2 linked regions of the Lacrimispora indolis DSM 755 genome follow. The protein of the gene in region 1 interacts with the protein of each later gene in a pairwise test. Links are inferred from orthologs where the notes say so. Each region holds a gene or a part of one and is shown on either strand. Other genes may lie near its edges.

What was found.
Region 2: the proteins of rlmB (region 1) and tsaE interact in binary tests that used the Escherichia coli proteins (3 or more experiments, as listed by UniProt). The link is inferred for Lacrimispora indolis DSM 755 from one-to-one orthologs.

The regions. Positions count from the first base shown.
Region 1 is NZ_AZUI01000001.1:6,249,124-6,264,084, reverse strand. The notes cover bases 10,470-13,468. They hold rlmB (23S rRNA (guanosine(2251)-2'-O)-methyltransferase RlmB), read left to right. Parts: upstream 10,470-11,598; coding sequence 11,599-12,339; downstream 12,340-13,468. Other genes in these bases: K401_RS0130260 (type II secretion system F family protein), read left to right, coding at 13,371-13,468; K401_RS0130265 (transglutaminase-like domain-containing protein), read left to right, coding at 12,359-13,342; K401_RS0130275 (Mini-ribonuclease 3), read left to right, coding at 11,144-11,602; cysS (cysteine--tRNA ligase), read left to right, coding at 10,470-11,159. Also shown: K401_RS0130345 (NYN domain-containing protein), read left to right, coding at 1-146; K401_RS0130340 (YeiH family protein), read right to left, coding at 197-1,195; K401_RS0130335 (LysR family transcriptional regulator), read left to right, coding at 1,326-2,207; K401_RS0130315 (uroporphyrinogen decarboxylase family protein), read left to right, coding at 2,939-3,898; K401_RS0130310 (ABC transporter substrate-binding protein), read left to right, coding at 3,913-5,331; K401_RS0130305 (carbohydrate ABC transporter permease), read left to right, coding at 5,486-6,355; K401_RS0130300 (carbohydrate ABC transporter permease), read left to right, coding at 6,367-7,206; K401_RS0130295 (GntR family transcriptional regulator), read left to right, coding at 7,232-7,867; K401_RS0130290 (diacylglycerol/lipid kinase family protein), read left to right, coding at 8,049-8,975; ispF (2-C-methyl-D-erythritol 2,4-cyclodiphosphate synthase), read left to right, coding at 9,112-9,654; more of cysS, read left to right, coding at 9,756-10,469; more of K401_RS0130260, read left to right, coding at 13,469-14,423; K401_RS0130255 (hypothetical protein), read left to right, coding at 14,436-14,759; K401_RS0130250 (DUF4860 domain-containing protein), read left to right, coding at 14,775-14,961. UniProt on the Escherichia coli protein: Specifically methylates the ribose of guanosine 2251 in 23S rRNA.
Region 2 is NZ_AZUI01000001.1:2,816,799-2,831,621, forward strand. Bases 5,388-8,248 are described here. They hold tsaE (tRNA (adenosine(37)-N6)-threonylcarbamoyltransferase complex ATPase subunit type 1 TsaE), read left to right. Parts: upstream 5,388-6,535; coding sequence 6,536-6,961; downstream 6,962-8,248. Other genes in these bases: K401_RS0113510 (Tex family protein), read left to right, coding at 5,388-5,946; K401_RS0113515 (YcxB family protein), read left to right, coding at 6,026-6,532; tsaB (tRNA (adenosine(37)-N6)-threonylcarbamoyltransferase complex dimerization subunit type 1 TsaB), read left to right, coding at 6,962-7,651; rimI (ribosomal protein S18-alanine N-acetyltransferase), read left to right, coding at 7,703-8,137. In the rest of the region: K401_RS0113485 (ACT domain-containing protein), read left to right, coding at 1-84; K401_RS0113490 (homoserine dehydrogenase), read left to right, coding at 91-1,317; K401_RS0113495 (aspartate kinase), read left to right, coding at 1,508-2,716; K401_RS0113500 (DUF2752 domain-containing protein), read left to right, coding at 2,729-3,076; K401_RS0113505 (hypothetical protein), read right to left, coding at 3,080-3,475; more of K401_RS0113510, read left to right, coding at 3,805-5,387; K401_RS0113535 (hypothetical protein), read left to right, coding at 8,281-8,523; K401_RS0113540 (ribonuclease Z), read left to right, coding at 8,740-9,651; tRNA (adenosine(37)-N6)-threonylcarbamoyltransferase complex transferase subunit TsaD, read left to right, coding at 9,662-10,699; ispD (2-C-methyl-D-erythritol 4-phosphate cytidylyltransferase), read left to right, coding at 10,720-11,475; K401_RS0113555 (helix-turn-helix domain-containing protein), read right to left, coding at 11,504-11,830; K401_RS0113565 (hypothetical protein), read left to right, coding at 12,113-12,379. UniProt on the Escherichia coli protein: Required for the formation of a threonylcarbamoyl group on adenosine at position 37 (t(6)A37) in tRNAs that read codons beginning with adenine.

The sequences.
Region 1 (14,961 bases):
ATGGCATGCACCGGAAGTTTGCTGATTTCAAAGTAAAGGATTACGGATATTCCACCTTCTCAAAATTTGTTCACAGCATCGGACAGCTGGAAGTCAGGGAAAATAAAAATAACAATAAGACGGTATACTTAAAAAAAGAAGAGTAAATATTTGGCGGCAGGGAATACGAAATCTACGTTTCCCGGCCGCCTTTGGTTTACCATATTCCCAGAACAGCCTGAAGTACCAGGCTTACTGCAGAAATTCCAAACCAGCAGGAAAAGCCTAATAAAAGAGGCCTTTTTCCTGACCGGATCAGCTTGACCAGATCGGTATTGGTCCCAATGCCTCCCATGGCCAGAACAATGAAAAACTTACTTAAGTTCTTTAAAGGATCTGTGACCTGGGCCGGCAGGGAAAACACTGTCGTGATGATGGAAGCCAGCAGAAAAAAGAGTACGAAAAACGGAAGTACTTTTTGGATACTTATGGCTGGTTCCGAAATCTCTTTTTCCTTTTTGGCCCGGTAACATGCCAAAAACAGGGTAATAGGAATGATGGCAAGGGTCCTGGTCAGTTTTACTATGGTGGCGGCTTCCAGGGTGTTGCTCCCGTACATGCCATCCCAGGCGGAAGCAGCAGCTGTTACAGATGAGGTATCGTTAATTGCAGTTCCGGCAAACAGGCCAAAGCCTTCATTGGAAAGGCCCAAAGCCGTACCAAGGGCAGGGAATAGAAGAGCTGCCGCAATGTTGAATAAAAAGATGACGGAAATGGACTGGGCGATCTCACTGTCATCGGCATCAATGACGGAAGCCGTTGCGGCAATGGCGGAGCCTCCGCAGATGGAGGAGCCGACGCCGATTAAAATGGCGTTTTTGCCTGGAATCCTTAATCTGCGGGAAAGAAGGAATGCGGTCACCAGGGAGGTGGTGATGGTTGCCAGGATAATGGGAAGGGCTTCCCTGCCCTTTTGAAGAACCGTGGACAGATTCATGGAAAAGCCTAAGAGAACCACAGCATACTGCAGAATTTTTTTAGAAGCAAAGGCCACTCCGGGACGGAAAAAATCCTTCCTTTTTACAAAGGGGGCCATAGCCATGCCTATGAGAATAGCAAACACAGGGCCGCCGATGACCGGGAAGGCTTTTCCTAAAAACCACGCGGGAGCGGATATAAAAAGGCAGAGAAGAACGCCTGGGGCGTATTTTTTCATGGGTAAAATCCTCCTTGTTGATTTGAATTTATTATATTGGAAAAGAATAATAAAATAAAATTATTTATATTTATGAAACAATAAAAATATGTTATGGTTAATGAAGCAATCAAAAAGGAGAAAATAAGTTATGCTGGATTTTCGGGTGGATACATTTCTTGCGGTATGCCGGTACATGAACTTTACAAAGGCTGCCAGTGAACTTCACATCACTCAGCCTGCAGTATCCCATCATATTCATTACCTAGAGGAAAGGTACGGGGTTAAGCTGTTTGAATACAATGGAAAAAAGGTGGGCTTAACGGAGGCCGGAAAAGCATTTTTATCTGCTGCCACAACCATGAAGGCAGATGAACTGCATTTAAAGAAGATCATGGGACAGCAGTCAGGAAAAGGCAGGAGTCTGGTATTTGGAGCCACCATGACCATCGGGGAGTATGTGATGCCCCAGGCGCTGATACGTCTCCTTCGTGTTTATCCTGAGACAGCGGTCCGGATGGTGGTGGGGGATACCAGGGAGCTGTTTGCAAAGCTCAATGACGGGGAGATCGAATTTGCCTTGGTGGAGGGGTTTTTCCAGAAAAAGGAATATGATTTTCTGGTCTTTGCCTCGGAACCCTTTGCAGCGGTCTGCGGGCCGGATTACAGTTTTCAGCGGGCTGTAAGTAAACTGGAGGACCTGCTTTTGGAAAGACTTTTGATCAGGGAGCCTGGCTCAGGGACCAGGTATGTCTTTGAACGCTATCTGGAAGGTAAGAATTTATTGCTTCAGGATTTTTCAAATATAATGGAAATCAGCAACATCGGGGCCATGAAGCAGATGGCGGCAAAAGGGCAGGGGATCGCATTTCTATATGAAGCAGCTGTTAAGGAGGAATTAAACAGGGGAGTTTTGAAAAGAATAGAACTGGAGGATTTTCACCTGACCCATGACTTTACATTTATCTGGAGAAAGGGAAGTATATATGGAACCTATTATCAGGAACTGTTTGATATTCTCCATGGAGAATAATGCAGAAATAAAACATTTTTCCACCTTGAGTTTGTGAGTTAAAGGGATATACCGGCAGATCCTCGTTGCCCTCCTGCATAGTAAAATGGCGGAAACCCTTGGAAAATAAGGGCCAAACAGTGGAACAGGAAAAAATGAAAAATATTGACAAAAAAGTGTTGACAATTAATACAATTAATATTATACTAATGAGGCAGTCGGGAACAAGAGAAAATAAAGAGCTCCTGACCAAGACAAGCACTGGGATCTTAGCTCAGCTGGGAGAGCATCTGCCTTACAAGCAGAGGGTCACAGGTTCGAGCCCTGTAGGTCCCATTGATAAGCAAATTTGCTTATTCATAAAATTAAATATGGCGGAATAGCTCAGTTGGCCAGAGCACACGGTTCATACCCGTGGTGTCGAGAGTTCGAATCTCCCTTCCGCTACTTTTGGAGACATCTGTTTTACAGCAGATGTCTTTTTTTTGTGTATTCGTGTAGAAACTCAGGGACACCCCATGGAGGCAAAAGAAAATTTATGAAACTGTTCCAATTAAGCTGGTGGTATGGGATACAACATTTTAAAAAAGATGCATTGAGCCTTGGCCGGGAAACTGTATGGAGAGGCAAAGTGCACAAAATTAAAAATAAATATGATGAAAAGTGTAAAAAGTGACGGAGATCATATTGACAATTGATCATAACAGTGATAATATCAGTGGTATAAACAGCAGAACAAAGGAGATATGATTATGACAAAGAGAGAACGGGTATTGGCAGCGATCCAGGGAAAAGAAGTGGATTATGTGCCCACCGGGTTTTCGCTGCACTTTCCGGAAAGCGAGGCGAAAGGGGAGAAGGGAGTTCAGTCTCATCTTGAATTTTTCCGTCAGACAGATACGGATATCATCAAGATCATGAATGAGAACCTGGTTCCGGATGCAGGGGAGATCAGGACTCCTGAGGACTGGAATAAAATACCCACTTATTCCTTACATGATGGTTTCTTGAAAAGCCAGATTGAAATGGCAAAGAGAATCCTGGATCAGGCAGATCCGGATGCATTTTCCCTTGGCACACTTCACGGAATTTGTGCATCAGCCATTCACCCCATTGAGGGACGTTATGGCTATGAGGGCGTAAGAGAATTATTCTGCACCCATATCAGGGAGAAGAAACAGCCTGTTCTGGAAGCGTTTAAGAGAATTGCAGATGGGATGTGCCAGCTGGCAGTAAAATATAAGGAGATTGGACTGGATGGAATTTATTACGCAGCATTAGGCGGAGAGAAGCATTACTTCACTGACGAAGAATTTTCGGAAATGATAGAGCCCTTTGACAAGGAGATATTAAAAGCTTCCAAAGAAGCCGGAGGTATGAACTTTCTTCATATGTGTAAAAATAATTTAAACATGAAGAGGTACGAATCCTTTAACAGCCTGGCTGATGTGGTAAACTGGGGAATTTATGAGACTGATTTCAGTCTTGATGAAGGGAAGAGGCTTTTCCAGGGCACAACCGTCATGGGCGGGCTTGCCAACAGAAGCGGTGTTATGGTAGAAGGGACGATCAATGAGCTGAAGGCAGAAGCAAAAAAGGTAATTCGTGATAATGGAAAAACATCATTCATTCTTGGCGCTGACTGCACACTTCCTACAGAGATTCCTTATGACAGGATCCGTGCAATAGCAGAAGCGGCAAGAGAGATATAAAAGGAGGAAAAAAGATGAAAAGAACAGCATCAAGCTTTTTGGCGGCAGTAATGACAGCAGGCATGATCGCAGGCTGTGGGGGAAACAACGCCGGTACAGACAGTACGACGGCAGCCGCAGGCAACAGCACTCAGTCAGCAGACAAGGAAGAAGGTACGGCCGGGGATAAAACCGTATATCCGGCAGGTACCATCACCATCTACGGCACAGGCCAGCCCCAGTATCTTAAGGAGTACTATGATGCCTGGCTGGCTGACCACAAAGACATTGCTCCTGATGTTAAGATTGAGATCGTGCAGACAGAGGGGCATGCACAGAGCCGTGAGAAAATCACCATGACTGCACTGGCAGGCGCAGATGACGACCTTCCTGATGCTACATACTTAGATCCGGTGAACATCATGGACCTTTCTAAGGCAGGAATATTAAAGGATGAGACAGAGTTCCTGCAGCCCTACTTAGATAAGATGGTGGAAGGTGCCGCCAATGATGCTGCAGTTAACGGCAAGATTTACGGACTTCCGGAGTCGGTGCGTCCCAATGTGTTATTCTATAACAAAGACATTTTTGAAAAGTACGGTGTGGACCCGGCAATGATGGAGACCTTTGACGGTTATGTGGAGGCAGGCCGCCTGTTAAAGGAAAAAAGCAACGGTGAGGTGTATTTGTCCTACATCAGCCCCGGCAGCAGGACCTGGAGGTACTGGGGAAGAAGAGGTCTTATGCCTCAGGCAAATGCAAGAATCTGGGATGATAACGGCGGCATTGTAATCGGAGAAGATGAAGGGACAAAGCTGGCTTTGGGAACTTTGGACACCCTCTATTCAGAAGGGCTCCTGTTAAAATCTGAAATCATGGAGCCTGCATTATATGATGCAATCAACGAACAGAAAGTGGCGACCTTCTACATCGGTGCTTTCTGGGATGAGTTTATGAGGAAGAACTGCCAGACGACTTCAGGACAGTGGCGGGTCATGTCTTCCCCTGTGTTTGAAGGCGTAGGCAAGGCAGGTGCGCCCGTATCCTCCTATTTCTGTATTGTAAACAAGGGTGATAACGTATATGCCGGACTTTTGGAACAGATGTGGAAGGATTTTACCTTTGACACCCAGTCCAGAAACACATGGGTAAAATCCATGGAAGCCCAGAATGCTCCATATGCCAACCCTATTTCAATAGAAATGCTTCAGGATGACTTCTGGAAAGAGCCTTCCAGCTTTTATGGCGGCATGTCTTTCCGGGAGATAGAGGGCAAGTGTCTGGAAAACGGCGCAACCAACCTGATTGTCACACCTCAGGATGCAGAGGCAGATGGAATTATTTCAGCAGAGCTGGAGAATTACGTGGCAGGCAACCAGACCATGGATCAGGCCATTGCCAATATGGATAAGAACTTAAAGGCAAAGATCGGCAAGGCAGAAATCGTTAAGTAGAAAGGTACTTTATGAGGGGAAGGACCTGCCTTCCCCTTGTGTTTTTTGGCAATGAGCCGGTCGAATATGCATGCATATACATCGGGCGAATGCCGCATCAACTAAAAAACTCCAAATGCGTTTTTCTTAGTTGTAAAATATGAGGAGAGATCACATGCTTAAGACATTGAATAAATATAAAGCTCCCTATCTGTTCATACTGCCTTTTTTTCTGTTGTTTCTTGTATTCCAGCTGATCCCCGCCGTCTGGACCTTTGCCATCAGCTTCACGAACTGGAAGGGAATCGGTACGCCGGAGTTTTGCGGGTTTGGCAACTATAAAAAGCTGCTGATTGACAACATGTTCTGGGATGCTCTTAAGAATACGGTTGTATACTGGATTACAGGCCTGATATTCATACTGGTGCTTTCTGTGCTCATTGCAAGTCTGTTAAATTCAGATATTTTAAAAGGAAGGGCATTTTTCAAGACAGTTACATTCCTTCCGAATATCTGTGCGGCCATTGCCATGGGGTTGATTTTCCGTATGCTTTTTGATGAGAATGTGGGCCTGTTTAATGAGCTTTTAGTCACTCTTGGCTTTCAAAAGGTTCCCTGGCTCACCAGCACTAAGTATTCCAGGATTCCGGTGATCATGCTGAATGTGTGGAGGAATACTCCCTGGTTTACCATGATTGTATTTTCCGGCCTGCTAAACATATCCAGGGATTATTACGAAGCGGCGACTGTAGATGGGGCCAATAAATGGAAGCAGTTTTTTTATATCACCCTGCCATCCCTGGGCAATATTCTGTTTTTCTGCTCCATTACCCTTACCGTGGACAGCTGGAAGCTTTTTAATGAATCCTACATTTTGCCCGGACCGGGCACGTCCAACACATCCTTGTTCCAGTACATGTATGAATCTGGATTCAATATTTTCAACATGGGTTATGCATCCGCTATCGGCGTGATTCTTATTATGATACTGGCGGTCCTGTCAATGATACAGATGACAGTGAAAAAAAGACAGGGAGAATTATAGGAGGAGAGTATATGGGATATACGAGTAAGAAAAATCTGGCATCCTTTGGGGTTCATGGAGCATTGATAATCATTTCCCTGGTCTGCATTCTTCCTATTTTATGGATGTGCCTGATTTCCATTAAGCCAACTTCAGAAAGCATCAGCGGGTTCCAGTCCATTTGGATTGCTGAACCTACTTTGAGTAATTTTAACAAGCTGTTTTCCATGATACCTGTGGCAGCCAATTTCTTTAACAGCGTATTTACCACTGTTATGGGGACTGTGACTTCCTTATTTTTCTGTGCTCTGGCAGGATTTGCATTTGCAAAATACAAGTTTCCGGGGAGAAATTTTCTGTTTTATTTTGTTATTGCAACCATGCTGGTGCCTCCGGAGGTAGGAGCAGTTCCGCTGTTTATCATCATGAAGAAACTGAATCTGATTAACAGCCTGTGGTCTCTGGTAATCCCCCGTATCGCCACGGCTGTAGGTATTTTCTATATGCACCAGTATATCAGCGATGTTCCTGACGAACTGATCGAGGCGGCTAAAATAGACGGATGCAAGGATTTTGAAATTTTCCGGAGAATTATTCTGCCGGTCATTAAACCGGCACTGGCTTCCTGGGCTTCTGTAACCTTGATTGCCAGATGGAATGACTTTTTCTGGCCTCTGCTGTACTTGAGAAAACAGGCGAAATATACTCTGATGGTAACCATTTCACTGCTTCCTGTCAGCGAGGGCCTTTCAACGCCCTGGTCGGTAATTCTTTCAGGCACAACACTTGTAATTATTCCAATAATTGTGTTATATTTAATATTGCAGACATTTCAGAAGTCTGGAATGATGGCGGGGGCTGTAAAAGGCTAAATTAACGATAAGAAAAAGGGGAAACATGATGCAGGGCCAATCTATAAAAAACCAGGTGTATGAGGGTATCATGAAAGATATTCTGGATGGCGTCTACCAGGCAAATGATATTATTAATGAAAGAACGATCATAGAAAAATACGGGGTCAGCAAGACTCCTGTGAGAGAAGCCCTGGTACAGCTGTGCAGTGAAGAGGTGCTTAATAACATTCCTAGGTTCGGCTACCAGCTGACTGCCATACTTCCAAGTCAGATTATGGAGATTATAGAATACAGGAAAGTGATTGAACTGGGCGCTCTGGAGTTGTGTTTTTTCCGCCTTACCAAAGAACAGATTGACGAATTGAAGCGTCAAAATGAAGAGGCGGTACGGATTACCGAAACCAGGGATTCAAAGATCCACTGGGAAGCCAATAATCTTTTCCACAGAACCTTGTGCAGCTACTGCGGAAACAGCTATATACAGAAATCCCTGGCAGATGCCATGAATATCTGTACCAGGATATCCAATCAGTATTTTACAAAGCTATGGAATGAAAGCAAGGTCTCCGACGGAAGCAACCACGTCCATCTGGTAGAGGCCATTGAGTCCGGTGATTTGGAGCGGGCAAAGGCAATTTTGATTGATGATGTGGAATCGTTTAAGAATGAGATATTATAAGAAAAGCAGTATAAATACAAGGTTACAGGAAAGAGCGCCGCTGTCCGTACTGGATATATCAGTCAGGACAGAGCCGCTCTTTTTTGCCGGGCATAAGTGCAAATGGGTTTTTCCATAATTTTTATATTCATTTCTTCTGTTTTATGTTATACTAACAAATAGCAAAAAGTGGAGGGATTCCATGTACTATTTTATTGTAAACCCGAACTCACGCTGCGGGCGGGGAAGAAACATTTGGAAAAAAATAGAAAGAATGTTAAAAGCCTGCCATGCGGAGTATCAGGCCTTTCTTACGGAGAAGCCGGGAGATGCCAGAAGATTTGCCAAAGAGCTGACAGAAGGCTGCAGGGAATCAAGTGTTATCATAGGAGTAGGCGGAGACGGAACTGTAAATGAAATCCTGGATGGGCTTTCCTTTTGCGGTTCTATTACTCTTGGGTATATTCCTGCCGGATCCGGTAATGATCTGGCAAGAAGCTTAAAGCTCCCTAAGAACCCGGTCCGCTGCTTGAAGAAAATACTGCATCCGAAATATTACAAACTTATGGATTACGGAGTTTTGTCCTACGGGGATGGAGAAATATCCCACCGCCGTTTTATGGTCAGCGCCGGGATCGGAATGGATGCGGCCGTTTGCCACAGCATCCTTTACTCTAAGTCAAAGGGATGGTTCCATAAGCTTTGTCTCGGGAAGTTTGCCTATCTCCTGGTGGGAGTCAGGCAGCTTATTCTGGCCAAGCCCTCAAAGGGATATATTCTCCTGAACGGGGTTCAGAAGGTTGAGTTCAGCAACGCTTATTTTATATCCGTCCACATTCACCCTTATGAGGGTGGCGGGTTTAAGTTTGCCCCGGATGCGAATTTTGAGGACGGGCTGCTGTCTGTCTGCGTTATGAGCAACAGGAAAAAAGGAAAGCTGGTTCCTATTCTTCTTCGTTCACTTATGGGAAGGAAATCTTTAAATAGGGGCATCAGGTATTATTCCTGTGAGGAAGTTATGATCCATATGGACCGTCCCATGGCAGTTCACGTAGATGGAGAAAGCTGCTTTTGCCAAAACGACGTGCAGCTTCGGTGCATCAGCAAAAAGCTGCGTATGATTGTATAGAAACAGATATTAAATAGAAGAAACACCCTATGGGTATACCACTATGCCCAAAAAGCATGGGCAATAAAGTAGAAACACCCTGCGGGTATACCACTATGCCCAAAAAGCGTGGGCAATAAAGTAGAAAGGAAGAATTATGAGGATTGGACAGGGATATGATGTGCATAAATTGGCGGAAGGAAGGGATTTGATTCTGGGCGGCGTGAAGATTCCCTATGAAAAGGGACTTTTGGGCCATTCTGACGCAGATGTGCTGGTCCATGCAGTCATGGATGCCCTTTTAGGTGCGGCAGCTCTGGGAGACATCGGAGAGCATTTCCCGGATACGGATCCCCAATATAAAGGAGTATCCAGCATTGAACTTTTAAAGCGTGTAGGCGAACTTTTGGAAGAGCAGGGATATGTGATTGAAAATATCGATGCCACTGTCATTGCACAAAAGCCAAAGCTTTTGACATACCGGCCTGAGATGGTAAAAAACATTGGCGAGGCCTTAAAGCTTCCTGATGGAAAGGTCAATGTAAAGGCTACTACAGAGGAAGGGCTTGGCTTTACCGGAAAAGGAGAGGGCATAACCTCCCAGGCCATCGTCCTGCTGACCTCCATGGAAGATTACTGTTATGACGACAAGATCATGGCAGAGGGCTGCGGAGGCTGCTGCAGAGGCTGCGGGAAATAAAGCGGAATTGATGAAACACCCTGCGGGTATACCATTACACCCGATACAGCGGACCGGACTCTGCCCGGAAAGCATAGCAGTAAAGAGGAAAGGGAGAAACTATGAAAATTTATAATACATTATCCAGACAGAAGGAAGAATTCGTTTCTTTAGAGCCCGGAAAGGTTAAGATGTATGTTTGCGGACCAACGGTTTACAATCTCATACACATTGGAAACGCAAGGCCCATCATCGTATTTGATACGGTCCGGAGATATTTTGAATATAAGGGATATGAGGTAAACTTTGTATCAAACTTTACCGATATAGATGATAAGATCATAAAAAAAGCCATTGAAGAGGGGGTGGATGCTGACACCATTTCCAAGCGTTATATTGCGGAATGCAAAAAGGATATGGAAAGTCTGAATATCAAACCGGCCACCAGAAATCCCCTGGCAACTGAAGAAATCTGCGGTATGCTGGATATGATCGAAAAACTCATTGCATCCGGCCATGCATATGAAGCAAAGGATGGAACAGTCTATTTCCGCACCAAAACCTTTGAGGAGTATGGAAAGCTGTCTCATAAGAATCTGGAAGATTTACAGTCCGGCTTCCGGGAAATTAAAGTGACCGGAGAAGACGGAAAAGAGGATCCATCTGATTTCGTCCTTTGGAAGCCTAAAAAAGAAGGAGAGCCTTACTGGGAGTCTCCATGGTGTGAAGGGCGTCCGGGATGGCATATTGAATGCTCCGTAATGTCCAAGAAATATCTTGGGGATCAAATCGATATTCATGCAGGCGGAGAAGATTTAATCTTCCCCCATCATGAGAACGAGATCGCCCAGAGTGAGGCGGCCAATGGAAAGGAATTTGCGAAATACTGGATGCACAATGGCTTCCTGAACATTGATAATAAAAAGATGTCCAAATCTTTGGGTAATTTTTTCACTGTACGGGATATCAGCGAAAAGTATGATTTACAGGTTCTTCGCTTCTTTATGCTCAGCGCACATTACAGAAGCCCCATTAATTTCAGCGCCGATTTAATGGAAGCATCAAAGAACGGGCTGGATAGAATCCTGACTGCTGTGGATAAATTAAAAGGACTGGAGGCCTCTGCAAAAACAGAAAAGCTTCTTGAAGGTGAGGATAAAAAGGCCGCACAGGAGCTGGTTTCCAAATATGAGACAGCAATGGATGATGATTTCAACACAGCAGATGCTATTTCCGCCATTTTTGAGCTGGTAAAATTAAGCAATTCCACCACAAACGAAGACAGTTCCAAAGAATATGTGGTCTACTTAAAGAAAACCATTGAACGGCTGTGCGATGTTCTTGGAATTATTACGGAAAAAAAAGAAGAGATCCTGGATGATGAGATCGAAGCAATGATCGCAGACAGGCAGCAGGCCAGAAAAGACAAGAACTTTGCCCTTGCTGATGAGATCCGCGGAAAGCTTTTAGAAAAGGGGATCGTTTTGGAGGACACCAGGGAAGGTGTAAAATGGAAGAGAATATAACATCACTGTCAGGGTTTTCTGATTTTTTTAAGGATACGCTGAAGCTGAAGGAAGTGGATATAAAATCCTATTCTCCATTGGCACTGGCTTATATCGGGGATGCGGTATATGAATTGATCGTGCGGACAAAGGTTATGAACCATGGAAGCACCCAGGTGCATAATATGCATAAGAAGAGTGCCAGGCTGGTGAATGCAGGAGCCCAGGCAGAGATCATCCGCCGGCTTCTTGAAGACGAGGATTTAACTCCGGAAGAGGTGACAGCATACAAGCGGGGGCGCAATGCCAAGGCGGTGACGACTGCAAAGCATGCAACCGTTGCCGATTACAGGACTGCCACCGGATTTGAAGCCTTGTGCGGCTATCTGTATTTAAACGGCGATTTAGACCGGCTGGTCACCCTGGTGGGAAAGGGACTTGAACGAATAGGAGAACTGGAATGATAGAGGAATTTACGATAGAGGGAAGAAATGCGGTTTTGGAAGCATTCCGTTCCGGAAAGACGATTGATAAGCTGTACGTGCAAAAGGGAGTTCAGGATGGCCCGATCCAGTCCATTATCCGGGAAGCAAAAAAGAAGGATACCATCATTAATTTCGTGGAAAGGGAGCGCCTGGACCAGATGTCCGAGGAAGGACATCATCAGGGGGTCATTGCCCATGCGGCAGCCTATGAATACGCGGAAGTGGAAGATTTATTAAAGGCGGCAGAGGAAAAAGGGGAGCCCCCCTTCCTCTTCCTGTTAGACGGGATCGAGGATCCACATAATCTGGGGGCGATCATCCGTACAGCCAATTTAGCCGGGGCACATGGGGTCATTATTCCAAAACGCCGGGCAGTGGGACTTACGGCAACGGTTGCAAAGACCTCAGCAGGGGCGCTTAATTATACGCCGGTGGCCAAGGTCACCAACTTAACGGCTACCATGGAAGAATTGAAGAAAAAAGGAATGTGGTTTGTCTGTGCCGATATGGGCGGGGAAATGATGTACCGCCTTGATTTAAAGGGGCCAATCGGCCTTGTAATCGGCGGTGAGGGCAGCGGTGTGGGAAAACTGGTCAGGGAAACATGTGACATGGTCGCTTCCATACCTATGAAGGGGGATATCGATTCTTTGAATGCTTCTGTAGCAGCAGGTGTGCTGGCGTATGAGATTGTTAGACAACGTTTGGGACAATAGATGAGGAGAGATGATGATTATGAAAAAGAATGGTACGTTTATGGCGGCTGTTTGCGCCGGAATACTGTTTTCTTTCAGCGGCTTTGTGTCAGGCAGTAATATTGCTGCAGCGGACAGTACAGATGAAAGCATTGAGTGGAAGACTGTGGTGACCATTGAGGACGATGCGGTTCCTCTTTATTCAAAACCGGCCGGGAGCAATGTGAGAATCCCTCAGGCTCCGGGAACGGTCACCTATGGGAACGGCTCTGTGCTCATCGATGCTTCCAATACAAGCCATGGCTATGTGATGGTCCAGTACAGCGGAAATTCCTCCAAGATAAAGGTTCAGGTGATAAAAGGCGGAGGAGAGACGTATTCCTATGATTTAAATGCCAGATCCTCCTATGAGGTCTTCCCTCTGACGGAAGGAAACGGAAAATACACGGTCCGGGTTCTGGAGCAGGTACAGGGGACCCAATATGCCATAAAATCCAGCAGCGATATCAATGTGACCCTTGCAGATCAGTTTGATCCATTTCTTTACCCTAATCAGTATGTGAATTTTTCCGCGGGAAGTGCGGTGGTGAAAATGGGAGAGGAGCTGGCGGCTTCTGCAACCGATGACATTGGGGTTGTGACCAACGTTTATAATTTTGTAATCAAGAATTTCACTTACGATACGGCGCTGGCAAGCTCCGTTCAGTCCGGCTATCTGCCCAATGTGGATCAGGTGCTGGCTCAGAAAAAGGGGATCTGCTTTGACTATGCGGCAGTTATGACAGCAATGCTTCGTTCCCAGGATATCCCCACAAAGCTGGTGGTGGGCTATACGGGCAGCCTTTACCATGCGTGGGTCAATGTTTATATTGACGGCCAGGGCTGGGTAGACAATATCATCTATTTTGACGGATATGACTGGAAGCTTATGGACCCGACATTTGCATCTTCCGGAAACAGTGACCCGGCCATACAGCAATATATCACAAACAGCTCCAATTATAAGGCAAAATATACGTACTAAAGAACTTCATTTAAAGGAGATACAACAGATGAAAACGAAAGCGAAAAAGCCGTATTCCTCAAGGGAACTTTCCGCTTTCTGCCTTCAAATATCCATTCTTCTCCATGCTGCAATCCCTCTTGACGAGGGATTGTCTGTTATGGCGGAGGATGCGGTATGGGAGGAAGAGAAAAAGCTTCTTATACAGATGGCGGAGGAGGCGGAGCTGGGCATTCCTTTCTCGAAAGTGCTGGAAAATACAGGCGTTTATCCTTTCTATGTGATCCATATGGCAAAGCTGGGGGAGGAAACCGGGACCCTGGACCAGATCATGGAATCCCTGGCAGGATATTATGAAAAAGAACATACTCTTATGAAGAATATCAGGAATACCCTTACCTACCCGGTCATCATGATCTTTATGCTTTTGGTAGTCCTTCTTGTTTTATTCACCAAGGTTATGCCTATATTTGAAGATGTATACCAGCAGCTGGGGGCAGAGATGTCGCCGGTTTCTCTTGCTGCAACAAGACTTGGAGGTGCATTCTGCGCGGCTGCCCTGGCTCTTTCGGTCCTTCTGGCTCTTACGGCCGCCCTTTTGTGGCTCCTTAGCAGAAAAGGGAAAAGGTTCCTGATAACGGAACGGCTGATCCAGTGGCTGAAAAGAAGGAGCCGTATGGCCCTGGCAATAGCCAACCGGCGCTTTACTGCGGTTCTGGCCCTGACACTTCACAGCGGGCTTGATTTAGAAAAGGGCATGGAACTGGCAGGACAGCTGGTGGAGAATCGGGCCGTGGAAGAAAAGATCAGTGGCTGTGGCCGGGAGCTTGAGGCAGGAACCGACTATTATACCGCCATGAAAAATACAGGGCTGTTTAAGGGCTTTTATGCACAGATGATAAAGGTAGGAACCAGAAGCGGCCGCCTGGATCAGGTTATGGAGGAAATCTCCAGAAGCTATGAGGAAGAGGCGGATGCTGCCATGGAACACATGGTCAGCCGGTTCGAGCCCACGGTGGTGGCAGTGCTGGCCGTTGCAGTGGGGATGGTGCTTTTGTCTGTCATGCTTCCACTTGTCAGCGTTTTATCGGCGATCGGATAGGAGGACATCTGGATGAAGAAATGGAAAAGGTCTCCAAGGGAGGCTCTTGGCCAGCTGTTTTTCCTGGCAGCCTTTGCAGGCGTGCTGGTTCTTTTTGTGTCAGGAGTGCTCACTTTTTCTAATAAGGCCGATGCTAGGGGAGCGGAAACCCTTCGGGATGCCATACGAAGGGCTTCTGTGCAGTGTTATGCCATTGAGGGAAGATATCCGCCCAATGTGGAGTATCTGGAAGAAAATTATGGAATACAGATTGACAGGAATCGGTATGATGTGTTTTACAGCGGCTTTGCTTCCAATTTTATGCCGGATATTACAGTCAATCCCCAGGAACCATAACCGGGAGGTGGGCATTTGAACGGAAAAGAAAACCAGAGAGGCCAGATGGCAAATACTCTCTTTACCATATTGCTGTTTCTTGTATTTGTGCTCTGCGCTTTATTTTCGGTGCTCATCGGAGGCAAAGTCTATGAGAATATCAATGCCAGGGCAGAGGATAACTATCAAAAAGGCGTTGCCTTAAGCTACATAGCCAATAAGG
Region 2 (14,823 bases), 3.4 Mb from region 1 along the record:
ACAACCGGCAATGTTTCAAAAATGGTGGAGGATATGGAAGAAAAAAATGGGGTCCACTACGTTAAAATTTTAGCCAGGGAGTAGAGAGATATGAAAAATATTGCAATTATGGGCTATGGTACCATTGGATCAGGCGTGGCAGAGGTTTTGGAAAGAAACAGGGAGATGATTGCCAAAAGGGTCGGCGACAAGGTAGAAGTGAAGTATGTTCTGGATTTAAGGGAATTCCCGGGGGATCCAATGGAAAAAAGAATTGTTCATGACTTTTCCGTCATTGAGAAGGATTCTGAAGTGTCCATGGTGATCGAGACTATGGGAGGATTAAATCCCGCTTATCCCTTTGTAAAGGCAAGCTTAGAGGCAGGAAAACATGTGGCAACCTCCAACAAGGCCCTGGTGGCTGCATACGGCACCGAGCTTTTAGAGATTGCCAGAGAACATAACGTGAACTTCTTTTTCGAGGCCAGCGTAGGCGGAGGCATTCCCATCATACGCCCTCTTTACACCTCCCTTGCCGGGGAGGAGATTGAAGAGATCACCGGAATTTTAAATGGAACCACAAACTATATATTGACAAAAATGGACAAAGCGGGAGAGACCTTTGAAGCGGCCTTAAGAAAGGCTCAGGAGCTTGGTTATGCGGAAAGAAACCCGGAAGCCGATGTGGAAGGACACGACACCTGTCGAAAGATTGCCATTCTGACAGCCGTGGCAACGGGACACGAGGTCAATTACGAGCATATTTATACAGAAGGGATTACAAAAATAACGGATGTGGATTTCCGCTATGCCGATGCAATGGGAACCTCTGTGAAGCTGTTTGGTTCAAGCAGAATCCGGGAAGGGATTGCCCATGCATTTGTAGCCCCGGTCATGATCGGAAAGGATCACCCCTTATATTCGGTAAATGACGTATATAACGGCATTCTTGTAAAAGGAAATATGTTAGGCACTTCCATGTTCTACGGAAGCGGAGCAGGAAAGCTTCCCACAGCCAGCGCTGTGGCCGCGGATATTATTGAAGCCCTGAAAGACAATGGCCGTCATGTGGAAATGGGCTGGGACAGGGAAAGCCTTGCCATTTCAGCCATAGACAGCTTCTCCTTCCGCTATTTTGTAAGAATCAAGGGGATCGCTGAAAAGCGCATGAAAGAAGTGGAGGAAGTATTCGGAAAGGTGGAAGTGGTGGAACTGGACCATATGGATGAATTTGCGGTCCTTACTGAAGTCATGACTGAAGAAGAATATGAAGAAAAAGCGAAAAAGCTGTCAGGGATCAGGCAGCGCATCCGCGCAGAATTGAATGCAAACAAGTAATCCCCTGCTTCCGGTTTGTGGAGAACGAAACAGCGGGCATGGTGGCTTGCTTGTATCAGCGGGGGGCTGAATGCCCCGCTGATAAGGCGTGAAGCGGAGCTGGAATCTCCGCTTTACAAGGTGTAACAGTTTATGAGCATACAGCAAAGCGGATGGGAATATCCGCTTGACTTTTCGCCAGGAGGCATCAATGTTAGTAGTGAAAAAATTTGGCGGTAGCTCCGTCGCAGACAAGGAAAGAATTTTTAATGTGGCAAAGCGCTGCATTGAGGAATATGAAAAAGGCAATCAGGTAGTAGTGGTCCTGTCCGCTATGGGAAAGACTACGGATGGTCTCATTGCAAAAGCCTATGAGATGAATCCAAACCCTCCAAAGAGGGAAATGGATATGCTCTTAGCCACAGGAGAACAGGTCAGCGTGGCACTTATGGCTATGGCAATGAATTCTTTGGGGGTTCCGGCCGTTTCTTTAAATGCGTCCCAGGTGGCCATGCACACCACCTCTGCTTATGGGATGGCAAAATTAAAGAGGATCGATACGGAACGCATACGGCATGAGCTGGAGGCCAGAAAGATCGTGATCATCACAGGCTTTCAGGGAATCAATAAATACGATGACTTAACAACACTTGGCAGAGGGGGCTCCGATACGACTGCAGTAGCCCTGGCCGCTGCCCTCCATGCGGACTCATGTGAGATCTATACTGATGTGGATGGTGTATACACAGCAGACCCCCACATTGTTCCAAATGCCAGAAAGCTTCCGGAGGTTTCTTATGATGAAATGCTGGAATTTGCTTCCCTGGGAGCAAAGGTGCTTCATAACCGGTCTGTGGAGATGGCAAAGCGCTATGGAGTTCAGTTGGTTGTTCTGTCAAGCCTGACCAGAGCAGAAGGTACAGTTGTCAAGGAGGAAACAAAATTGGAAAGAATGCTGGTTAGCGGCGTGGCCGCAGATAAGAATGTAGCCCGTATTTCAGTAATCGGGGTCAAAAATACGCCTGGAATTGCTTTTAAGATCTTTAATCTCCTGGCAAAGAACAATATTAACGTGGACATCATCATTCAGTCCATTGGGCGGGAAGAGCGAAAAGACATTTCCTTTACGGTAGCAAAGACCGATTTAAAGGAAACCATGGATCTTTTAAGGGAAAATAAGGAATCCATTACCGCTCAGGATGTGACAAGCGAGGAAGGCGTAGCCAAGATTTCCATCATCGGTGCAGGTATGACAGGCAATCCGGGAGTGGCTGCAAAGATGTTCGAGGCCCTATCAAGCGCTAACGTAAACATTAAGATGATCGCCACCTCTGAGATCAGGATAACAGTTTTGATCGATGAAGCAGATGTAAACCGTGCTATGAGGACGGTCCATGATGCCTTTGATCTGGCGGATTAGAGGCTGCAAAAAATGAACTGGTTAAAAAAATTATTTGGCCTGGGGCTTCCCTGCCTGTTTCAAACCCTGACCGGACTTTATTGCCCGGGCTGCGGCGGGACCCGGGCCATCCGGTCATTGTTAAAGGGGGACTTACGGATGAGTTTTCAGTATCATCCGTTGGTCCTTTATGCTGTTTTTGTACTGTTTTTGGAAATGATCCTAAGGGCTGCCGTTAAAAGGCAAAAGTCTTCCGTGGATATAAGAAAAGCAGACAGGATATTTATCCTGGCAGGGGCCGCGATCGTGGCGGCCAATTGGATTTTCAAGAATTATATGCTGGTCTTTAAAGGTGTGGACCTGCTTCCTCTTTTGAGGTAGTCCCTATTCTCCAGAAGGAGAGGTGGCTGTAAGGGCCTGGGAGGCAGTTTCAAAAACCTGTCTGAAGTAGTGGCCCAAAGGTGTGTTGGTGTCCATGGTATCATATACAAAAATAATGAACAATGCCATCATAAGTCCGCAGACTGTGGAAATAACAGACAGGATCAGACCGAGCTGGGCCTGCTGGGTAAAGGGTTTTCCCTGTCTGGAAAGCACTGCGCATGCGATGCCCATCAGGCCGAGAAAAAGACCGGCCGGCAGACTCCAGATGCTGAATAAGGGGATGCAGTCGCTGGCCAGTCCAATACCGCCCAGAAGAACGGACCAGAAGGCCAGAAAAGAACCTGTGGGACGGATCTGGGGCAGCATACCGTTGTTGCTGTTATGATTTTCTTCCATTCGTGATTTACCTCGTTTTCATATACCATATTATCGGAAGCAAAAGCACTTTCGATAAGTTATACTATTGTATGATTGTAGCATGAAAAGTCCCCCGTGTCCAGACAGGTCTTGCATTAGACCGGTTGATGAATTATAATAGTAAGTTGAATGAAGACTGGAAGAAAATGTCTTTCAGCTCCCGTTTGAACAGCGTGCCCTGCTTCACCGGGCATCAGCCGGATATGCACTCGGATCCCTTGATTCATCAGAATGGAAAGGTTGAAGGGTATGCAGACATATCTTTTTGTGTCACCAGTATATAAATTTTGAAAAACAAGGGGATCGCCATGGATATAATAAAGGCATTACAAGAAGAACTTTCCATTACCCGCGGACAGGTGGAAGCAGCAGTTAAGCTCATTGATGAAGGGAACACCATCCCGTTTATCGCAAGATACCGGAAGGAGGTTACGGGCTCCTTAAATGATGAGGTTCTGCGAAACTTAGATGAGCGGCTCCGCTATCTGCGGAATTTAGAAGAGCGGAAGGAGCAGGTCCTTTCCTCCATCAGGGAGCAGGAGAAGCTGACTCCTGAGCTGGAAAAAAAGATATTGGAAGCCCAGACCCTGGTTGCTGTAGAGGATTTATACCGTCCCTATAAACCTAAAAGAAGGACAAGGGCCACCATTGCAAAGGAAAAGGGGCTGGAGCCTCTTGCGGATCTGATCATGCTTCAGATGATTAAGACTCCCTTAACAGAGGCCGCGGACCAGTACCTTTCCGAAGAAAAAGGCGTTTCTTCCCCGGAAGAGGCTATAAGCGGAGCAAAGGACATCCTGGCAGAACGGATTTCCGACAATGCGGAATACCGCACCTACATCAGGAATGCTACCATGAACCAGGGAAGTCTTCAGGGAACGGCAAAGGATGAAGAAGCGGAATCCGTATATGAAATGTATTATAACTACGAGGAAACCATTAAAAAATCCGCAGGCCACAGGATACTGGCATTAAACCGTGGAGAAAAAGAGAAGATTCTCACGGTAAAAATACTCGCTCCCGTGGAACAGATTCTTCGTTTTCTGGAAAAGCAGGTAATTGTAAGAGACAACCCATACACCACTCCTGTCTTAAAAGAGGTGATCGTGGACAGCTATGACCGTCTGATCGCCCCTGCCATTGAGCGGGAGGTGAGAAGCTCTTTGACGGAGCAGGCAGAGGATGGAGCGATCCGGGTGTTCGGTAAGAACTTAGAACAGCTTTTGATGCAGCCCCCCATTGCCGGGCGGGTAGTCCTGGGCTGGGATCCGGCATTTCGGACCGGCTGCAAGCTGGCTGTTGTGGATGAGACCGGAAAAGTCCTTGATACCGTGGTCATCTATCCCACGGCTCCTCAGAACAAGGTGGAGGAAGCAAAGGCCGTTTTAAAGAAGCTGATCAAAAAATACCACGTTTCCCTGATTTCCGTTGGGAATGGAACCGCATCCAGGGAATCGGAGGCAGTGATCGTGGATTTGCTAAAGGAAACACCGGAACCGGTTCAGTATATCATCGTAAACGAGGCAGGGGCTTCTGTATATTCCGCCAGCAAGCTTGCCACAGAGGAATTTCCTAATTTTGACGTTGGCCAGAGGAGTGCAGCCTCCATTGCAAGAAGACTGCAGGATCCCTTAGCAGAGCTGGTTAAAATCGATCCGAAATCCATTGGAGTTGGCCAGTACCAGCATGACATGAATCAAAAGCATTTAAGCGAGGCCCTTCAGGGCGTTGTGGAAGACTGCGTGAACAAAGTGGGCGTGGACCTAAATACGGCTTCCGCTTCCCTGCTGGAATATATATCCGGCATTTCAAAACCCATTGCAAAGAACATCGTGGTTTACCGGGAAGAAAACGGAGCATTTGCCAGCAGGAGCCAGCTTCGTAAAGTTCCGAAGCTGGGGCCAAAGGCCTACGAACAGTGTGCCGGCTTTATGAGGATCCAGGGAGGAAAGAATCCTTTGGACGGAACCAGCGTACATCCTGAGACTTATGAGGCAGCAAAAAAGCTGTTGGAAAAGCTGGACTATGATCTGAAAGAACTGGCCCGGGGAGGCTTAAGCGGAATCGGCAAAAAAATCCTGGATTATAAGTCTCTGGCAGCTCAGCTGGAAATCGGTGAGATTACCCTGCGGGATATTGTAAAGGAACTGGAAAAACCGGCAAGAGACCCCAGGGACCAGATGCCGGCACCCATTCTCCGCACCGATGTCATGGAGATGAAGGATTTAAAACCAGGCATGGTTTTAAAGGGAACCGTGAGAAATGTCATTGATTTCGGCGCTTTCGTGGATATCGGCGTACATCAGGATGGCCTTGTCCACATTTCCCAGATGTCGGATAAATTTATCAAACATCCCTTAGAAGCTGTCAGTGTGGGGGACATTGTTGAGGTCAAGGTCATAAGTGTGGACGCACAGAAAAAGAGGATCGCACTGACCATGAAGCTATAAATGGAAACTGAATTCCCCTGCCTTCATTAAAAAGATTATGTCAGGAATTGCTGTGCCAAAGCACAGGAAGGAGAAAAGAGTGGAAGAGAAACATCCGATTGAGATAGAAGTAAAATTGACTGCAAAGGATCTGTGGAAGTTTTCTATGTATCATTCCTATCAGGGGCTGCAGGGGCTTTTTAATATTATTTTCAGCGCTGCTGCTGTTTTCCTACTTATCACCACATGGAGTTCCAATTCTACCCCGTACCGGGTGCTGCTGATCGTCTGCGCCCTGATGTTTACGGTCTGGCAGCCGGGCATTCTTTATCTAAAGGCAGCCAGGCAGGCAAAGAACCCCAGGATCCAGAATTCCATGCTCCTTACCTTTGATGAGGAAGGAATTCTGGTTTCCCAGGGAGAGGAAAGCCTTCCCATTGCCTGGGAGAACATAGGAAAGGTGGACCGTGCAGGAGATATGATGATCCTGTATATGGACAGAGTCCATGCCTATCTGCTGCCTGATTCCGTTTTGGGAGAGAAAAAGACGGAGATCCGTAGTCTTATTAAAGAAAAACTGCCTCCTGAAAGGCGAAAGAGGATATAAATGATGGTAATAGAAAGCTGGAAGCCAGAAGAAACCTATGAACTGGGAAAAAAAATGGGAGAGGAAGCCAGGCCTTCCTCTGTGTACTGCTTAAATGGGGATTTGGGAGTGGGAAAAACCGTATTTACCCAGGGGTTCGCATCAGGACTTGGGATTGAGGAGCCGGTAAACAGCCCTACGTTTACCATTGTCAATCAGTATGAGGAGGGACGTCTGCCTTTTTACCATTTTGACGTATACCGCATCGGTGATGTCAGCGAGATGGATGAGATCGGTTATGAGGATTGCCTTTATGGAGAAGGAGTGAGCCTTATTGAATGGTCCAACCTGATTAAGGAGCTTCTTCCTGACCATGTAATAACCGTAACCATAGAAAAGGACATGGAAAAAGGCTTTGATTACAGGAAAATAACCGTGGAGGGAATGTAAATGAGGATACTTGGAATTGAAAGCTCGTCTTTAGTGGCTTCCGTTGCCATTGTGGAGGACGAGGTAACAACTGCGGAATATACAGTGAATTTTAAGAGGACCCATTCCCAGACCCTTCTTCCCATGCTGGATGAAATTGTAAAAATGGTGGAACTGGATTTAGAGACCATTGATGGAATCGCAGTTTCCGGGGGGCCGGGTTCCTTTACCGGCCTGCGGATCGGTTCTGCCACGGGAAAGGGACTTGGCCTTGCTTTAAAGAAGCCTCTGATTTCCGTGCCCACCGTAGATGCCATGGCCTATAACCTATACGGCAGTGCCTACAGGGTCTGCCCCATTATGGATGCCAGAAGGAATCAGGTATATACCGGCATTTATGATAACCGGAACGGTTTTTCCATAATAAAGGAACAATGCGCCATGGACATTGAAGAACTGGTGGAAGAATTAAATGCAGCCGGACAGAAAGTGATGTTCTTAGGAGACGGCGTCCCTGTATACAAAAAACAAATACAAGAAAAGATGACAGTTCCCTTCCTGTTTGCTCCGGCTCATTTAAACCGGCAGCGGGCAGCGGCAGTGGCGGCCTTGGGTTGTAAGTATTACGAGGAGGGGAAGACCCTTACGGCGGAAGAACACGCCCCTGTTTATTTAAGAAAGCCCCAGGCAGAACGGGAGCGGGAGGCATAGCCGTTCTAAGCCATAAGGTGAATTGAACTTCCATGAAAGGAGGAGAAGCCCATGGTTCATGAAATGCGGCCGGAGGATGTGTTTGGAGTCTATGAAATAGAACGGATCTGTTTTTCCGATCCATGGTCCTTGGAATCCATCAAGGAAGGTTTGGAAAGCAGCCTTGATACCTGGCTGGTACAGGAAGAGGGGGGGGACCTGCTTGGGTACTGCGTCTTCCGGATCATTGCCGGGGAAGGGGAACTGCTTCGGATCGCCGTTCTTCCTGAATACAGGGGGAGGGGATTATCTAAGAAACTTATGGACCAGCTGGTGGAATATTCCAGAGAAAAGGAAGCAAAATCCTTGTCTTTAGAGGTCCGTGAAAGCAATAAAAAAGCCAGAAACCTTTATAGATCCTATGGTTTTAAAGAGGAGACCATCCGGAAAAATTATTACCGTGATCCTGAGGAAAATGCAGTCATCATGTGGAACCGCCGGATATGAAACATTTACCACTAAAAATAGGGGGAAACTCCGTTTATAATGTAGGGGTATCCAGTAAGGATGCCCTTTTTCCTATTTTCAGATTATGCAAAGCGGAAACAGGGCTTAACTGGTAAGTGCGAAAAAGGAAAGGTGAGAGGAAGATGAGAAAGTACAAAAACGGTGGTCAGCTTGAAACAGTTGTGTGCAACTGCTGTGGCAAAAAAATTATCGTGTCAGAAGGTGTTTCCAGGGAGGGGGTAATCAATATCAATCATACCTGGGACTTTTTCTCCGAGAAAGATGGGGAGATCCATCATTTTGATCTGTGTGAGGACTGTTACGATGCCATCATCCAGGAATTCAAGATTCCAGTGGAGGTAGAAGAACAGCTGGAATATTTATAGTTGCTAATTGCCTCTGCTTTGTGATATGATTTTATGAGGCGGTTTTTTGACCGTCATTCATTGATCGAAACCAAAGCGAGGAAACACCCTTCGGATAGACCTCGACGCCCCATAAAGCGGGACGGGCCCTGCCAGGAAAGCATGGGCAGAAGAGAGGAAACATCCTTTTGGTATACCTCGATGCCCGGAAAGCATGGGCAGAAGAGAGGAAATTTTATGTTGGATATATGTTTGCTGGGAACCGGAGGAATGATGCCGTTGCCGTACCGATGGCTGACAGCCATGATGGCCAGATGTGAAGGCAGTGATCTTCTCATCGATTGCGGAGAAGGAACCCAGATAGCGCTAAAGGAAAAGGGCTGGAGCCCGAAGCCCATTGACATCATTTGCTTTACCCATTATCACGCCGATCATATCAGCGGTCTTCCGGGGCTTCTCCTGACCATGGGAAATGCGGAAAGGACAGAACCCCTGACACTTATCGGGCCAAAGGGCCTGGAGCGTGTGGTGGGAGCCCTGCGGACCATTGCGCCGGAGCTGCCCTTTGATTTGAAATTTATCGAGCTTTCCGAAAACAGGGAGCAGGTAAAAATCGGGCCTTATGTGATCGATGCTTACCGGGTGAACCATAACGTGGTTTGTTATGGTTACTCCATTTCCATCCCCAGGAAGGGCCGGTTTGATGTGGACCGGGCCAATGCCGCCGGAATACCCCAGAAATTCTGGAGCCGCCTGCAAAAAGGAGAAACCATTGTAGACGGAGACAGGTCTTTAACTCCTGACATGGTCTTAGGGCCGGAAAGACGGGGGCTTAAGGTCACCTATTGTACGGATACAAGACCGGTTCCTGTGATTGCGGAATATGCAAAGGAGGCGGATCTTTTTATCTGCGAGGGCATGTACGGTGAGGACGGAAAGGAAACGAAAGCAAGAGAATATAAGCATATGACCTTTTATGAAGCTGCCAGGCTGGCAAAGGAAGCCCAGCCCAGGCAGATGTGGCTGACCCATTACAGCCCCTCCCTTACCAGGCCAGAGGAATATATGGAGAAAGTCCGGGAAATCTTTCCCCGCGCCAAAGCGGCAAAGGATGCCTGGACCTTAGAGCTGGAATTTGATGAGGAGTGAGGGAGAGGCAATGAAAAAGAACCATACAGAGGAAGATGTCTATATACTTGCAATTGAAAGTTCCTGTGATGAGACGGCGGCAGCTGTAGTAAAAAACGGAAGAGAGGTCCTTTCCAATGTGATCTCTTCCCAAATCGCCCTTCATACTTTATACGGAGGCGTTGTGCCGGAAATCGCATCCAGAAAGCATATTGAAAAAATGAATCAGGTCATAGAAGCAGCTCTTTTAGAAGCAGGGCTGCGCCTGGAGGATATGGACGCCATAGGCGTCACTTACGGTCCGGGCCTGGTGGGAGCTCTCCTTGTAGGCGTTGCTGAGGCAAAGGCCATTGCTTATGCTGCAGGTAAACCGCTGGTGGGAGTGCATCATATAGAAGGACATGTATCAGCCAACTTTATTGAGCATCCGGACCTGGAGCCGCCGTTTTTATGCCTGATCGTATCCGGCGGCCATACCCATCTTGTGGTTGTAAAGGATTACGGAGAATTTGAAATTCTGGGCCGTACCAGGGATGATGCGGCAGGAGAGGCCTTTGACAAGGTGGCAAGAGCGGTTGGCCTTGGATATCCGGGAGGTCCGAAAATTGATCTGGCAGCCAGGGAAGGAAATCCCCATGCCATTAAATTCCCCCGTGCAAAGGTGGAGGGAAGCATTTATGACTTCAGCTTCAGCGGTTTGAAGTCAGCTGTATTAAACTACATCAACCACGCCAACATGATGGGAGAAGAAATCAATGTGGCTGATTTGGCTGCCTCCTTCCAGAATGCGGTTGTAGACGTACTGGTGAGTCATACGGCAGATGCGGCAAAAGAATATGGATTTAAAAAGGTTGCCATAGCCGGAGGCGTGGCTTCTAACTCTGCCCTGCGGGAAGGGATGAACCTTGCCTGTAAAAAAGCCGGAATTTCCCTATACTATCCGTCACCCGTTTACTGCACCGATAATGCGGCCATGATCGGCACTGCAGCTTATTATGAGTATATCAATGGAGCGAGAGCCGGTTGGGATTTAAACGCGGTCCCCAACTTGAAACTGGGGGAGAGGTAATATGCCGGGAGGATGCCTTTATGTCTAAAAAGCATGGACAGGAAAGAGAAAGCAATCGGATAGAAAGCAGGGGAAGAACAGCAGCAGTCATATTGGCGGCAGGAAAAGGAACACGCATGGGAAGCCAGGTGCATAAGCAGTACTTGGAACTCTTTGGGAAACCTCTGCTGTATTACGCACTTCATGCTTTTGAAAGCAGTTCGATAGATGAAATCATCCTGGTGACCGGACCCGGAGAAGCCGGGTATTGCCGGGAGGAGATCATAGAGAAATACGGTTTCAGAAAGGTGACTGCGGTTACAGAGGGGGGAAAGGAACGGTATCATTCCGTATACCAGGGCCTTAAAGCAGTTAAAAACTGTGACTATGTGCTGATCCATGACGGAGCCAGACCCTGCGTCACCGAAGAGGTCATAGAGGCAGCTTCCAATGGAGCCAGAATGTACAGAGCCTGTGCGGTCGGAATGCCCGTTAAGGATACCATTAAAGTTTCCGATGAAAATGAATTTGCTTCCGTGACACCGGACAGAAACCGTTTATGGCTGATTCAAACTCCTCAGGCCTTTGAATATGGGCTGGTGCTTCAAGCTTATGAAAAGCTTATGTCATCGGAAGAATATCAAGAGGTAGTAACGGATGATGCCATGGTGGTGGAAACCATGACACAGGAAAAGGTGAAATTAATTCGGGGCGATTATGCCAACATAAAGATTACAACACCGGAAGACATGGAAATTGCCGGGGTGCTGATAAAAAGAAATCATTGGGAAAAATAAAAGGAATGCTGTAAGCGCAGCTTCCTTTTTATTTTTTTCCTCCTGATTTCAAAAGATCCTTTACGATTAAATGAAGGTGCTCAAGCTGCTCTCTGTTTAAATGCTGGGCATCCTCCATCAGCTCTCTTACTTTTGCCGGGCTGCTGATGCCATGGGAGAAAAATTCGGCTGGTTCAATGTCCAGATACTCGCATATATAAAAGAATCCCATCATGGACGGAAGAGCTAGTCCATTTTCTATTTTATTGATATATGTGGGATTCTGCCCAAGAGACAGACTCATATCGCGTGCAGATACGCCTTTTTGGGCTCTAAGCTCGGAAAGACGTTTTGAAAAATTGAAATCTATATACATAGGTAGCTCCTCCTGATTCCATAGTATTGCATTAAATGAAATATATGTAGTAAATAATGCAATCCATCACTTGACATGTTGCATTCATTACAATATTATTAGTTATATAAAGTATTTAATGTATGATTATACAGAAAAGTCCGCCATGCGGGCTGGGTGGCTGTCAGATCTTGTCGAGGCTGCATCAGAGGAAGCATCCTGCGGGTATACCTTTACGCCCGGTAAAGCGGGGCGGACTCTGCCCAAAAGCATGGGCGGGAAAGATGAAAGAAGGTACAGTAGATGAAAACTGAAGCAAACAGGATAGGGAAGGACAAAAACGCCAAGGCTGGGCTTTTGGACCGGATAGCAGCAGAGTCGGGCTGCATGTACCTGTCAGATTTAAGAAACTGTATTTCAAAAAGATGCTGCCGCTTTGTTGTTTCTGCAATACCGGCATCGGATTATCCGGTAAAAGTATGGGAAGATGCGGCCTGTTATATGACTGGGACAGAAGAAGATTTTAAAACAGCTGAGGAAGCAAAACAATGGCTTTTAAAGCATTTATAGGGCTTTAAAATATAATTTGAAAAAAATGTAAAAATGTGTTGACAGAATATACAAACAATGATAAACTATCCAAGTTGCAGCTGATAAGTGCAGCAAAACAAGCAGTATCGGCCTCCAAGAGATTTGGAAAAATAGAAAAAAGTGCTTGACAAAAGCATGGACTTCTATTAGAATATAAAAGCACATTTGGAGAGGTATCGAAGTGGTCATAACGAGGCGGTCTTGAAAACCGTTTGTCCGCAAGGGCGCGTGGGTTCGAATCCCACCCTCTCCGTTGGCAGGTTTTTAGCCGCTAATAACATAGAAAAATCAGCTAATTGCAGAAGTACCCAAGCGGCTGAAGGGGCTCCCCTGGAAAGGGAGTAGGCCGTTAGTAGCGGCGCGAGGGTTCAAATCCCTCCTTCTGCGTCAGCATCTGGGGAATGAAAGTTTCCGGCAGATGCAAACAGCACTTTGAAAACAGAAGATTGAACAGTATGTAAAACCCTGAAAATTCTAATAAAACAAGCCATTGTTTGATGGCTTTGAATGAGAAAATTCAGAACGAATACAAGTAATTGTATACGAACCAAACAACAAGTAAAACGGGAAAAAAATTAGCTAGTTAGTTGATTTTGACCCCGGATTGAACCGAATGGCAGGTCTAAGCGGTACGCTCATGAAGCTTTGCTTCATTCGCTACCATTTGCTTCGCAAATGTTCGTTGATTTCCCCCAAATCCCTTATGGAAGTAAACTTCCAACGGGCTTTTGTGCAAATCACCGACCGCTTTCAAAGACTATCTGCTTAAATTTGAGAGTTCGATCCTGGCTCAGGATGAACGCTGGCGGCGTGCTTAACACATGCAAGTCGAGCGAAGCGGTTTAAATGAAGTTTTCGGATGAATTTTAAACTGACTGAGCGGCGGACGGGTGAGTAACGCGTGGGTAACCTGCCTCATACAGGGGGATAACAGTTGGAAACGACTGCTAATACCGCATAAGCACACAGTGCCGCATGGTACGGTGTGAAAAACTCCGGTGGTATGAGATGGACCCGCGTCTGATTAGGTAGTTGGTGAGGTAACGGCCCACCAAGCCGACGATCAGTAGCCGACCTGAGAGGGTGACCGGCCACATTGGGACTGAGACACGGCCCAAACTCCTACGGGAGGCAGCAGTGGGGAATATTGGACAATGGGGGAAACCCTGATCCAGCGACGCCGCGTGAGTGAAGAAGTGTTTCGGCATGTAAAGCTCTATCAGCAGGGAAGAAAATGACGGTACCTGACTAAGAAGCCCCGGCTAACTACGTGCCAGCAGCCGCGGTAATACGTAGGGGGCAAGCGTTATCCGGATTTACTGGGTGTAAAGGGAGCGTAGACGGCGATGCAAGTCTGGAGTGAAAGCCCGGGGCTCAACCCCGGGACTGCTTTGGAAACTGTGTTGCTAGAGTGCAGGAGAGGTAAGTGGAATTCCTAGTGTAGCGGTGAAATGCGTAGATATTAGGAGGAACACCAGTGGCGAAGGCGGCTTACTGGACTGTAACTGACGTTGAGGCTCGAAAGCGTGGGGAGCAAACAGGATTAGATACCCTGGTAGTCCACGCCGTAAACGATGAATACTAGGTGTTGGGGAGCAAAGCTCTTCGGTGCCGCCGCTAACGCAATAAGTATTCCACCTGGGGAGTACGTTCGCAAGAATGAAACTCAAAGGAATTGACGGGGACCCGCACAAGCGGTGGAGCATGTGGTTTAATTCGAAGCAACGCGAAGAACCTTACCAAGTCTTGACATCGGAATGACCGGTCCGTAACGGGGCCTTCCCTTCGGGGCATTCCAGACAGGTGGTGCATGGTTGTCGTCAGCTCGTGTCGTGAGATGTTGGGTTAAGTCCCGCAACGAGCGCAACCCTTATCCTTAGTAGCCAGCAAGTCAAGTTGGGCACTCTGGGGAGACTGCCAGGGATAACCTGGAGGAAGGTGGGGATGACGTCAAATCATCATGCCCCTTATGATTTGGGCTACACACGTGCTACAATGGCGTAAACAAAGGGAAGCAAAGGAGTGATCTGGAGCAAACCCCAAAAATAACGTCTCAGTTCGGATTGTAGTCTGCAACTCGACTACATGAAGCTGGAATCGCTAGTAATCGCGGATCAGAATGCCGCGGTGAATACGTTCCCGGGTCTTGTACACACCGCCCGTCACACCATGGGAGTTGGTAACGCCCGAAGTCAGTGACCCAACCGCAAGGAGGGAGCTGCCGAAGGCGGGACTGATAACTGGGGTGAAGTCGTAACAAGGTAGCCGTATCGGAAGGTGCGGCTGGATCACCTCCTTTCTAAGGAAGAAGAAGTAAGGGTTTTATATACTGTTGAGTCTTTGGTTTTCAAAAGAAGTAAAAAAGAATAATAAGGAAACACTAAGAAAGACGTAAAATTTCTGGTGCCGATGCGCTTAGGGGA